Linked DNA regions of Agarilytica rhodophyticola. The protein of the gene in region 1 binds, or shares a complex with, the protein of each later gene. Links are inferred from orthologs where the notes say so. Each region holds a gene or a part of one and is shown on either strand. Other genes may lie near its edges.

What was found.
Region 2: the proteins of rne (region 1) and eno are in contact, whole or in part, in a solved structure (PDB 2FYM), measured with the Escherichia coli proteins. The link is inferred for Agarilytica rhodophyticola from one-to-one orthologs.
Region 3: the proteins of rne (region 1) and pnp are in contact, whole or in part, in a cryo-EM structure (PDB 9QH0), measured with the Escherichia coli proteins. The link is inferred for Agarilytica rhodophyticola from one-to-one orthologs.

Annotation. Positions count from the first base shown.
Region 1 is NZ_CP020038.1:2,874,165-2,880,792, forward strand. The notes cover bases 1,962-5,400. They hold rne (ribonuclease E), read right to left. Parts: upstream 5,081-5,400; coding sequence 2,162-5,080; downstream 1,962-2,161. Outside these bases: BVC89_RS12290 (hypothetical protein), read right to left, coding at 1-69; BVC89_RS12295 (DsrE family protein), read right to left, coding at 66-461; BVC89_RS12300 (Bax inhibitor-1/YccA family protein), read right to left, coding at 517-1,173; BVC89_RS12305 (hypothetical protein), read right to left, coding at 1,519-1,698; 23S rRNA pseudouridine(955/2504/2580) synthase RluC, read left to right, coding at 5,984-6,628. UniProt on the Escherichia coli protein: Endoribonuclease that plays a central role in RNA processing and decay. Required for the maturation of 5S and 16S rRNAs and the majority of tRNAs. Also involved in the degradation of most mRNAs.
Region 2 is NZ_CP020038.1:1,208,240-1,211,025, forward strand. It holds eno (phosphopyruvate hydratase), read left to right. Parts: upstream 1-643; coding sequence 644-1,930; downstream 1,931-2,786. Other genes in the region: kdsA (3-deoxy-8-phosphooctulonate synthase), read left to right, coding at 1-264; ftsB (cell division protein FtsB), read left to right, coding at 2,049-2,327; BVC89_RS05130 (tetratricopeptide repeat protein), read left to right, coding at 2,595-2,786. UniProt on the Escherichia coli protein: Catalyzes the reversible conversion of 2-phosphoglycerate (2-PG) into phosphoenolpyruvate (PEP). It is essential for the degradation of carbohydrates via glycolysis.
Region 3 is NZ_CP020038.1:1,385,532-1,388,463, reverse strand. It holds pnp (polyribonucleotide nucleotidyltransferase), read right to left. Parts: upstream 2,572-2,932; coding sequence 430-2,571; downstream 1-429. Other genes in the region: rpsO (30S ribosomal protein S15), read right to left, coding at 2,925-2,932; BVC89_RS05920 (MipA/OmpV family protein), read right to left, coding at 1-336. UniProt on the Escherichia coli protein: Involved in mRNA degradation. Catalyzes the phosphorolysis of single-stranded polyribonucleotides processively in the 3'- to 5'-direction. Also involved, along with RNase II, in tRNA processing.

The DNA.
Region 1 (6,628 bases):
CACGGTATCTAGTCCTGCATTAAATGTGTTTTTATGGATACCATTAAAAATACATATCATCGCAGTCACTTACCACTTGTAGCCTTGTCTTGCTCAATAAGACATAGCTTGTCGCCGAAAGTAATAACGCGATCAGCGTTAGCATGCATTTCAATTAATTGCCCTAAACCTGCGATGTGAAAACTCTGGTTTAACCGTGAGGTTGATTTTCCAAGTTCGTTTGCAAGCTTATTTTCTATCGCCGATGCAGTGCAGCACACAGCGTCTATAGAATGCAGTACGATAAATTGTTGCCACTTAAGACTCAACTCATGTTCTATGCAGGCATTTAATGTCCCCTGTCCCAAATAGAATATGCGCTCAATGGAAAAGCCTTGTTCAATAACCTCACGGCAGAAATGAAGAGCGGATTCAGCAACGGCTGAATGGGGATGGGCACTAACGACTATCGAGAACTTCATAACAAATAAAAAACCCCGCAAGAGCGGGGCTTTACAAAATACGCTAGGCCCATATCTAGTCGTCGCTAGTAACACCTAGTATATGTAGCAATGATAAAAATATGTTGTATAGCGATACGTATAAAGTCACTGTTGCAGAGATATAATTTCTCTCGCCGCCATGAATAATTTGACTGGTTTGCCACATAATCAACAGTGAGGAAAGTACAGCAAACATGCAGCTAACGGCCAGACTTAGACCGGAGATATTAAAAAATACATTAGCGATGCCAGCAACAAACGCAACTAGGATACCGACCATTATAAAGTTGCCCATAAAGCTGAAGTCTTTACGTGTTACCAACGTATAGCCAGACAAACCAAAGAATATAATCGAGGTTCCGCCCAGTGCCGTTAAAATTGGCGCATAACCCATAGAGCTTACGTAGTAGTTAAGAATCGGGGCGATAGTAAACCCGAGGAAACCGGTAAGTGCAAATACCCACACGATACCCCAACCGCTGTTCTTAGTCTTTTCAACGGCGTACAGTAATCCGAAATAGGGCAGAAGCATGAATAATCCGAGGTAAGGAACATTCATAGCCATTGATATAACAGCTGTAAACGCACTAAAAGCAATTGTCATTGCTAAAAGAGTGTAAGTGTTTCGTAATACTTTACTCACCTCTGTCGAGTCGCTTACAGTACCCGCTTGAGAATAAAGCTTTTGCATAGATTATCTCCGTCCTATCGTAAAAATATAACCTAATAATACAAACAAGCCGCCTGTATTCAAAGGCTTAACTATGACTTTCGACAAATACTTAGTATAAAAGTTTGCCTTGTTGAACTAAATATTGGGTATAAGTATTAGAATTTCAAGCTTTGGCATGCTTTCCCACGGTACTTTAACTAAGGTAAAGTTAGCGTAAGGCGTATAATTAATCGCTTTGATAACAATAACTTATACTATTCTAGTTATAGGTGTCACTAAGTATTATAAGGTTCGACTTTGTTTTGTATATACCACTAGCTTTGGTGGCTGTTCGTTTCTTGTTCTTTTTGGCGGTTTGAAAATTTAAGCTTCTAAGGCAAATGAGCGACCCTCTCTTTTTAGCATAAGCCATATCTGTTCTTCCGTTAGGTCGGAGATAATAACTTCTCGCTCTTTCTTTGCTGGGTTTAACTTCAGATGATGCATTTGCTGCTGAAGCTCGTCGTAAACCTGCTGTAAGTCTTTAAAAACAGTGTCCTTCATTACATACTCCTACTTTTTAACAGTCAGCTAGACTAACTTGTATAAAAACTAACGTGGCATATTACAGCGATATTTTATCAATAGTGAGGTAATTGCATATGCGTAAAATGCGGTAAATCATGTGCGATATTGCCCACATTATTTAATAGCGGTGATTGGACTTCTTTAGCCTTTAAAAAACCCTATCCAATATAGGGGAAAGGTGGCTCTGACTTTTAACGTTGCGAAACTTTCTAGGGGCTACTGCTAGCAATTTGTCGGGCATAAAAAAAGCCTACCTGTGTAGGGTAGGCTTCTAAGTTATGGCGGTGGGGCAGGGATTCGAACCCTGGGAGCTGTTACACTCAACGGTTTTCAAGACCGCCGCTTTCGACCACTCAGCCACCCCACCTTTCGAGGACGCAGATTATACATAGGATTTCGCGAGGCACAAGCGATAACCTTATGTTTTTTATAAAAAAAACTATTCTGCAGTAGTTTGAGATGTTTTATCCTCTACTTGTTGCTTTTCTGAACTGCTTACTCTCGGATCGTTAGCCGGACGAGCGATGTTTCGTGGCTTTCTCTCTATCGCTGCTGGTGTTGCTGTATCGAGGGCGTGGCTCATTTTTGCTGCCGTTGTAACTGTGGTCACTTCAGTTGTGGCCACCGGCTTGGGCGATTGCCTTGGGTCATTTGCAGGTCGTGAAAACTTGCGTGCTACCTGTTGAGGTTCAGGCTGCATCTCAGTGCTGCTTGTCTCAGCTTGAATAGTTTTAGGCGCTTGCGCTGGCTCAGTTACCGAAATGTCTTTATCCGTCTGACCGGATATATCGGGACTAACCTGCTTTTCAACGGCTTTAACACTCGGGAGCGGGGTAGCTTCCTGAGCTTCTTCTTCACTTTTTGGTGCCGCACTATCTACAGCAGTCTCTACTTGAGTCGGCTTTGGTGCTTGAGTGGAAAGATTAATCTCTTCATTTTGCTCTCTATCAGCCACGACTTCATTTATAGGCGAGTCGATGCTAGCTTCAGTTTGTGTATCTTCTATGCCGCTTTGGGGCGCTTCTTGTTTTTCTTTTTTAGCTTCAGATTTAGCTTCAGAGTTTGTATTGGTACTGACAGGTGTTTCGTGTGCTCCTGGCTCGGTACTTATTTGTGCATCTGCAGTGCCTTTTGCCACTTGTTTCGGTTGGCTAGGCTTTTTTGCCGGCTTTTTCTGTGAGGAATTAACTTTAGAAGAGGATTCTTCTACTGCTGACGCCGCACGATTATCATTTTTTACCGTTTTCTCTTTTACTTGCTGCTTATTTTGAGATGCCTGTTCATTACTATCCGTATTTTCCTGAGCTGATTCAGGTACTGGTCCCCGCTGTTTCTGCTGAGATTTAGCTTTGCGATTAGCGGGACGGCGAGGAGGCTTATTGCTCTTGCCGTTCTGAGATTCATCGTTATTGAGATTCTTCTCATCATCATTGCGGGATTTATTATTGTCCTGCTTGCGCTGACGGTTTTTATTGCGCCCTTGTTGTCCATCATTAGATTGGCGCTTGTTCTTTGCTTGTTCTGGGGGTTTGCCTGACAAATTGTCCGTTATATTGTCGTCGTCTCGACGTCGATTATTGTTTTTGCGACGATTTTGATTGCGACGGGCATTATTAGAGTTTCTCTGGTTATTTCTATTGGATCCCTTTTTGCCTTTCTTAACTGGCTTTTTATCCTCACCGCTAAAGAGTGCTTTTAGCAAAGTAATAATCTTTTCAATTAAGCCAGGAGCTTGACGCTGGGGTGGTGCTGGCTCTGCCGGCGGTAGCTGCTGTACCGCAGGCTTGGGGATGCCTGTGGTAGACACATTGTTAGCAGGAGCTTCCACTGGCACATCCTCATTAGACATGTCAATTTTGTAGCTAGTTTCCACCGATTCAAGATCGTCATCTCGTAAGCGCTGCACTTCAAAATGGGGCGTGACGAGTTCGCTATTGGGTAAAATTACCACACGAGTATCATGCCTTGTTTCAATATCTGAGATAGCCTTGCGTTTCTCATTGAGTAAGAAGGTGCCCACTGGAACTGGCACTACTGCACGAATCTCGGCGCTTCTTTCCTTTTGGGCTTCTTCCTCTAGCAAGCGCAAAATAGATAGAGCAAGGGATTTTGTGCCTCGTATTGTGCCTTGTCCTCCGCAGCGTGGACATACTTTAGACATGGTCTCGCCAAGAGAAGGTCTTAGACGTTGACGAGACATTTCCAAAAGGCCAAAACGTGAGATGCGGCCAACCTGAACACGAGCTCTATCAACGGATAACGCATCACGCATTCGATTTTCCACAGCTCTTTGGTTTTTTACTGGGTGCATATCAATGAAATCGATAACAACTAAGCCGCCGATATCGCGTAAACGCAACTGTCGGCCGATTTCATCTGCAGCTTCTAGATTGGTTTGTACTGCAGTTTCTTCAATGTCGCCACCTTTTGTGGCGCGTGAAGAGTTAATGTCGATACTCACCAGTGCTTCGGTGACGTCAATGACGATAGAGCCACCAGAAGGTAGTTTAACTTCTCGCTCAAATGCGGTTTCTATCTGTCCCTCGATCTGAAAACGGTTGAATAGGGGCAGCTGTTCTTCGTAATACTTGACTTTGTTAGTGTAATTGGGCATCACTTGCTGCACAAAAGCGCAAGCGAGGTCGTAGGCCTCACGGTTATCAATGATAACTTCACCTACATCGGGTCTCAAATAGTCACGAATTGCGCGAATAATGACGTTGCTTTCTTGAAACAGGAAGTGAGGGGCTGATGAAGTGCTTGACTCCTCCTTGATTGCTGCCCAAAGCTTGATTAGATAATTAAGATCCCATTGTAGCTCTTCTGCCCTGCGACCAACGCCGGCTGTGCGAACAATAACGCCCATTCCCTTAGGCACATCAATTTGCCCCAATGCGTCTTTAAGTTCTGCTCTATCATCGCCATCAATGCGGCGCGATATTCCGCCTGCTCTGGGATTGTTAGGCATAAGTACCAAGTAACGCCCGGCCAAGCTTATGAAAGTGGTGAGAGCAGCACCTTTGTTGCCTCGCTCTTCCTTGTCTACCTGGACAATAACCTCCATACCTTCTTTGACCACATCTTTTATCCGGATGCGTCCTTCGATCTCTTTGGGGTCTTTGAGGAAGAATTCGCGGGAAATTTCTTTGAGGGGGAGAAAACCATGGCGCTCTGCACCGTATTCTACAAAAGCAGCTTCTAGGCTGGGCTCGATTCGAGTGATTTTACCTTTGTAAATGTTAGCTTTCTTTTGTTCTCGGAGTCGGTTTTCAATATCTAAATCGTAAAGTCGTTGTCCATCGACAAGGGCAACGCGAAGCTCTTCAGGCTGCGTTGCATTTATTAACATTCTTTTCATGTAAGAGAAATCTCTTGTAGGCACTTAAGAGATCGCTCATTGTTGAGGCGCACAGGAACAAAAATTGACCTTTTGAAAAGCATTACACTGTGTATCTAGTTCACGATACTAAAACGTGAATACACAGTTACGAATACAATCAACAGAGCGGCTCAGGTTGTAAACTTAGTTTGTGACAACAAGAAAGCCTTGGCTATATAGATAGCGAGTGCGCTGCCTATGTATACGCATATTTTTTCGAACGAGTATACATTTATATACTCGTTTTAAATTTCAATTTAAGGTTGAATAATAGAAAGCACCGACATGTCTACTGATGCCGATCATTTCTAGCCCAGACAAACGTTAACCCAGATAATTTCTAACTAAGATAATTATGAGCTTTCGCAAACTACGGTAAGGGGGTAAGGTCAGTGCATAAAGACATCTGGCTTACATAGCTTTACCGCATGTGAATTGTGCGATCTCAAAAAACAACTACCGACGTTGTAACTTAATTTATTACTTATTAACTGGGTATCAGGCGAAGATTTCTATTGACCCAACAACCTATTTATTCTCAACAATTCGCGATCATGTTTGTGCGCGAGTTTAAAATTTGTGTGAACCACAATACATGGTTCATACACCTAAAACTAACATTTAACGTGAATCAGCGGGAGCGTATGGTGTATGTGCTGCGGCTGTTTTCAACGTGAACCGGTAGTTGTTGTCATTTAGTTCGTTCACATACCGGCTTAGCTTCAATATAACATTGAAGTCAAGACCTTTCAAATAATGGGCATAATCGCTGCATGAAGCGAATATTTCGGATATCTTTCCTGGTGACTTTGAGATAATTTGGGATTTATCCGGGAAAATGCGTATCATGCCCACTCAATCTTAAGCTGTTATATGTCGTTTATGTCTGAGTCTGTTCGGTTTTTGACCATTACCCCTGATGAAATGGGGCAGCGGTTAGATAATTATCTCTCTCGAATTCTCAAGGGAGCACCTAAATCCTTGATCTATAGGATTATTCGCAAAGGTGAAGTGAGAGTGAATAAAGGGCGGGCAAAACCTGAAAGAAAGCTACAGGCTGGCGACATCGTTCGAGTACCTCCCGTACGTCTCAATGAGCAAACTCCAAGCCCCAGGCCCGGTGACCAGCTGAAAGCTTTGTTACAATCTTCTATTTTATTTGAAAACAGTGGTTTGCTCATTGTTAATAAACCTTCCGGCTTGGCTGTCCACGGTGGTTCTGGAATCAATTTGGGCCTGGTTGAAGCATTAAGGCAGATTCGTGATGATGATTACCTAGAGTTGGTGCATAGATTAGATCGAGATACCTCTGGCTGTATTATCTTGGCTAAGAAACGCTCGATGTTACGTCAACTTCATTCTCGTTTAAGAGAGCAGGGGGGAATCGAGAAGAATTACTTAGCGCTGGTTCAAGGGCATTGGTCCAAGAGAAAATCTACTATTGATGTGCCGCTTAAAAAAAATGAATTAAAAAGTGGGGAGCGTATTGTCCGTGTTGATATGGAGGGTAAACCTTCGAAAACGGTT
Region 2 (2,786 bases), 1.7 Mb from region 1 along the record:
ATTTTTGATGCGACCCATGCATTACAATGTCGTGATCCGCTGGGCGCGGCCTCAGGCGGCCGGCGCCATCAAACAGCTGAGCTTGCTCGCGCAGGCATCGCTGTGGGACTTGCGGGGCTATTTATTGAGGCCCACCCCAATCCCGATCAAGCTAAATGCGATGGCCCTAGTGCTCTTCCCCTGGATAAGCTCGAGCCATTTTTAGCACAAATGAAAGGGGTTGATGATCTCATAAAAAATCTACCGCCATTAGATATTAATTAAATTAGGCCACAAGCCTAATAAATAAATACCAAGGAAAAGGAATAAGACTATATCGACTATCCGTCAATTCAGTCTTCTACAAACATAAGCAAGTGCAGAAAACACGACACTAAAATAGTGAGGGACACTATTTTTTAAGTAGGTAAAAGAACAGCAAGCACAGGAAGTGCGCCATTGACCGAAGGTCAATGCGAGCCCTCTAAAATCAAGGATTTCCGCGCAGTAGCCACATGGATGTGGTGTATTAGGGCAATGCAGGAGCAATTGCCGATCTGCCAGATTTTGGAGGGCGACCAAAAAAATAGTGAGGGACACTATTTTTTTAAGTAGGTAAAAAGAACAGATTTCCAATTCATTAAGACAATAGAGAGAATGTTGTATGAGTAAAATAGCGGATGTTAGAGGTTTTGAAGTGATGGACTCTCGCGGCAACCCCACAGTTATGGCTGAGGTTGTGCTTGATTCAGGTGTTATCGGCAGTGCATGTGCACCGTCAGGCGCATCTACCGGCTCACGTGAAGCCCTTGAACTTCGTGACGGTGATAAAGCACGTTATCTTGGCAAAGGTGTCTTGAAAGCGGTTGCCAATGTCAACGATAACATTAAGCCTTTATTGTTAGGTAAAGATGCCAACGAGCAGCGTCAACTCGATACTATTATGATCGATGCCGACGGCACAGAAAATAAGTCTCAGTTTGGTGCCAATGCTATTCTGGCTGTATCCTTGGCGGCTGCTAAAGCGGCAGCGGCAGATAAAAAGATCCCACTTTATCAGCACATCGCACAAGTTAATGGTACAGAAGGTAAGTACACCATGCCTGTGCCTATGATGAATATTATCAACGGCGGTGAACACGCAGATAACAATGTTGATATTCAAGAATTTATGATTCAGCCAGTTGCTGCCAGCACGTTTAGCGAAGCGTTGCGTATGGGAGCCGAAGTTTTTCATAGCCTGAAAAAAGTATTATCTGGCCGAGGATTAAATACGGCAGTTGGTGATGAAGGCGGATTTGCTCCAGACTTACCATCTAACGAAGCTGCACTTGCTGCTATTGCTGAAGCGGTAAAAAATGCTGGCTATGAATTAGGTAAAGATATTACGCTAGCTCTCGATTGTGCTTCATCTGAATTTTATAAAGATGGCGTGTACAATATGTCCGGTGAAGGTAAGACTTTCTCTGCACCAGAATTCTCCGATTACCTCGCGGAACTTGCCGGCAAATATCCGATTTTATCCATTGAAGATGGTATGGATGAGAGTGATTGGGATGGCTGGGCTGATTTAACCCAAAAGATTGGTGATAAAGTTCAACTTGTCGGTGACGATTTGTTTGTTACTAACACCAAAATTTTACAAGAAGGTATCGACAAAAAGATCGCCAACTCTATCTTGATTAAATTCAATCAAATTGGCTCTTTAAGTGAAACTCTCGATGCGATTAAAATGGCACAAGCTGCAGGTTATACCGCAGTGATTTCTCATCGTTCAGGGGAAACCGAAGATACCACCATCGCCGATTTAGCTGTGGCCACAGCTGCAGGTCAGATCAAAACGGGCTCCCTATCTCGCTCAGATCGTATTGCGAAATACAATAGACTGTTGCGTATCGAAGCAGAACTTGGTGAAAACGCTGCTTACCGTGGTCGTGCCGAATTTAAGTAGAATTTGCTAAAATGTGCGAAACGTAACACATATATAAAGGGCCAGCATTGCTGGCCTTTTTCTTTATTGGGATTTATGTGTTACTTTTAAGAATAGGATTAACTAAATTTTCTCATTTATGAAGTTTTTGCTTGTTACGCTAACGCTGATCGTACTAGGACTACAATATCGTTTTTGGGTAGGCGATGGCAGTCTTGCGCATGTAGTACGATTGAATGATGACATTGAACGTCAACAAGCTGAAAACGATCGCCTGAAGGAGCGCAATCGTTTACTAGCGGCGGAAGTGGAAGCTTTAAAAAGCGGCACTGAAGGCATAGAAGAGCGCGCACGTCACCAAATGGGTATGATTAGAGAGGGCGAAACCTTTTTTCTAATCGTTAACGAAAGCCCCTGACAGCAATATTTCCCCGACACTACACATCTCGATACTCGCACTTTATTTGTCACTTTTAACGTAGCTCAGCCATGAAGAACATTGCTTCTTAGGAGCAATAGAAGCCATTCACAGTAGGGTCAACAGGCCCTAGATACCTGATCGTTAACAACTGACAATTAACACGTCTTAATGAACTATTGCCTCGCTATCTATCACTTACAACCATAAGTTTTAAACACTTAAGAACGTCTTAATTTAACCATAACACTTATATTATTGAAGGCTATGCTCAACTACATAAAGAATAATCCAACCATTACCTCGGCGCTTGATACTTTGGGGCGAATAGCTTCTGAGGTAAAAAACACATTAAAAGATCTTATAAAGTCTGTCAGAGCTGCAGCGCCTATGCTCATTTCAGCTGGCACACAGTCTTTACTGTCTGCGGCCGGTTCAGCGCCTACCCAAAATAACATT
Region 3 (2,932 bases), 1.5 Mb from region 1 along the record:
CTCAAATGCTGATTCCAGCTCAGGCATTCCTTCTCTCAGTTCATTATCTTCAGATTGCCCATTAAGCGCAGCCTCACCGCTTACAGTAAATTCTATGCGATCATTGGTCAGGAATTCTCCTCGCACACCACCTCGATCAGCTTTTATAAAATCGCCGCGATAAATCACAAATGGAAAAGGGAAAGCGTTTACTTGCCCTTCCTTGGAACCACGATAGTCACGCAGAACTTGACCACCTAAGCCAAGACCTGCTTCCCATTTAGGAAGTGCTTGAGCACTAGCCTTATTAATGCATTCCATATATAACAGAACAATAACTAACCAGAATATCTTCATTTTTCCCGTTTATAGATCCTCAACCCAATCACAAAAAAAGCCCGCGTAAAGCGAGCTTTTTAAGCTTAATACAACCGTACAACTGCAAAAACTTTATTGTTCAGATTCGTCCGAAGATTCTGCAGCTTGCTCTTGTGCTTCTTCGACTGGTTTTTCCAGTAGCTCCTTAATCGAAAGCTTGATACGACCACGCTGATCAATGTCCATACATTTTACATCGATTTCTTGACCAACTTCCAAGTGATCTTCTACTTTTTGTACACGTTCGTGTGCAATTTGTGAGATATGCACTAAGCCGTCTTTACCCGGTAGGAAATTAACGAATGCACCAAAATCGACAATACGTACTACTTTACCTTTATAAACTTTACCAATTTCGGCCTCAGCAGTGATTTCATTAACTTTATATATAGCCTGATTGAGACCTTCACCGTTATCGGCGTAGATCTTAACAGTGCCATCGTCGTCGATGTCAATTGAGGCTCCCGTTTCTTCAGTGATAGAACGAATAGTCGCACCACCTTTACCAATAATATCGCGAATCTTGTCTGGGTGAACTTTCATCGTATGGAACTGAGGTGCACTATCGCTTAGCTCCTTACGAGGGCTGGCAATAACTTTGTTCATTTCACTCAGAATATGCAAACGCGCATTTAAAGCTTGCTCAAGCGCTGTCTCCATAATTTCCTCGGTGATACCTTCAATTTTGATATCCATTTGCAAGGCTGTAATACCATCAGACGTTCCAGCAACTTTAAAGTCCATATCGCCAAGGTGGTCTTCATCACCAAGAATATCGGTTAGTACAGCAAAGCCATCGTCTTCTTTAACCAAGCCCATAGCAATACCCGCAACCGGTGCTTTGATGGGTACGCCAGCATCCATCAATGCCAAGCTTGCGCCACACACGGAAGCCATCGAGCTCGAACCATTAGACTCAGTAATTTCACTGACCACACGCATGGTGTAAGGGAAGTCTTCTTCTTTTGGCAGCATTGCAGCAACACCACGGCGAGCTAAACGACCATGACCAATTTCACGGCGTCCGGTTGCTCCCATACGTCCACATTCACCTACCGAGTATGGAGGGAAGTTGTAGTGCAACATAAAGTTATCTTTGCGCTCACCTTCTAAGGCATCGATTACCTGTGCATCGCGTGCAGAACCCAAGGTGGAAACCACCATAGCTTGGGTCTCACCACGAGTAAATAGTGCAGAACCGTGTACGCGAGGTAGAACACCAATTTCGATATGTAATGGACGCACAGTTTTGGTATCACGACCATCGATACGAGGCTCGCCAGCGACTACACGGCTACGTACTATTTGCTTCTCAATTTTACCAAATATCTTTTTAACATCATCACCATTGTGATCAGAATCATCATTCACAAGCTCTTCTACTGCTTGTGTGCGCAGTTCATTGAGACGAGCATAGCGATCAGCTTTATCAGTAATGAGGTAGGCATCGCCAATTGGCGCAGCGTATTTTTCTTTAACAACAGCAGTTAAGCTTTCGTTTTCTGCCGCAGCAGTCCACTCCCAACGTGGCTTACCAGCATCTTTGACAAGCTCGTTGACTGCGTGGATAGCACTTTGCATTTCTTGGTGAGCATAAAGTACTGCGCCTAGCATAATGTCTTCTGGCAATTCGTTAGCTTCAGATTCCACCATCAAAACAGCATCTTTAGTACCAGCTACCACCATGTCTAATTCAGAGGCTTCAAGACCACTATAAGTTGGGTTAAGAAGGTAACCATCGGCTTCAGAATAACCCACACGCGCTGCACCAATCGGGCCATTGAAAGGAATGCCTGAAATAGCAAGAGCTGCTGATGTACCCAACATCGCGGCGATATCTGGATCAACGTCTTTTTCTGCAGAAACAACAGTACAGACCACTTGTACTTCATTTAAGAAGCCCGCAGGAAATAATGGACGAATTGGGCGGTCAATTAGACGCGAGGTTAATGTTTCTTTCTCGGAAGGACGAGCTTCACGTTTGAAAAAACCACCTGGAATTTTACCTATCGCATAGGCTTTTTCTTGATAGTGAACTGACAATGGAAAGAAATCTTGCCCTGGTGCTGCCTCTTTGGCACCGACTACTGTTGTCAATACGCTAGTCTGACCGACGGTTGTTAATACAGCTCCTGTGGCCTGTCTAGCAATTCTGCCAGTTTCGAAGGTAACGGTCTGGTTACCATATTGGAATTGTTTTATTACTGGATTCACTTTTTTATCCTTTTATTCGCTCGTGCCCCATTGCACAGAGCATTTGTCTACAATTTATAAATACAAAAACTAGAATACATACCAACTTAGTAATTCACGTATAAGCTAATTTAGTATCTTATTCTTAAGGTATTCTTCTTAGTTTCTTATTCTTTTTGTTAATCCTATGAGTTGAGATCATTCAGATTTTTCTTCTATTTATCCTTATTATCCTTAATTCTTCAATCCTCAACGTTTTGTCACAAATTTCTTTAATATACGAAGCTATCTATTATGAAGCTTAATATAGAATTACAAGAATATTGACGATATGAGCACAATAAAAAATGCCCGCTTTAGGCGGGCATTCAGTATTAGCGAC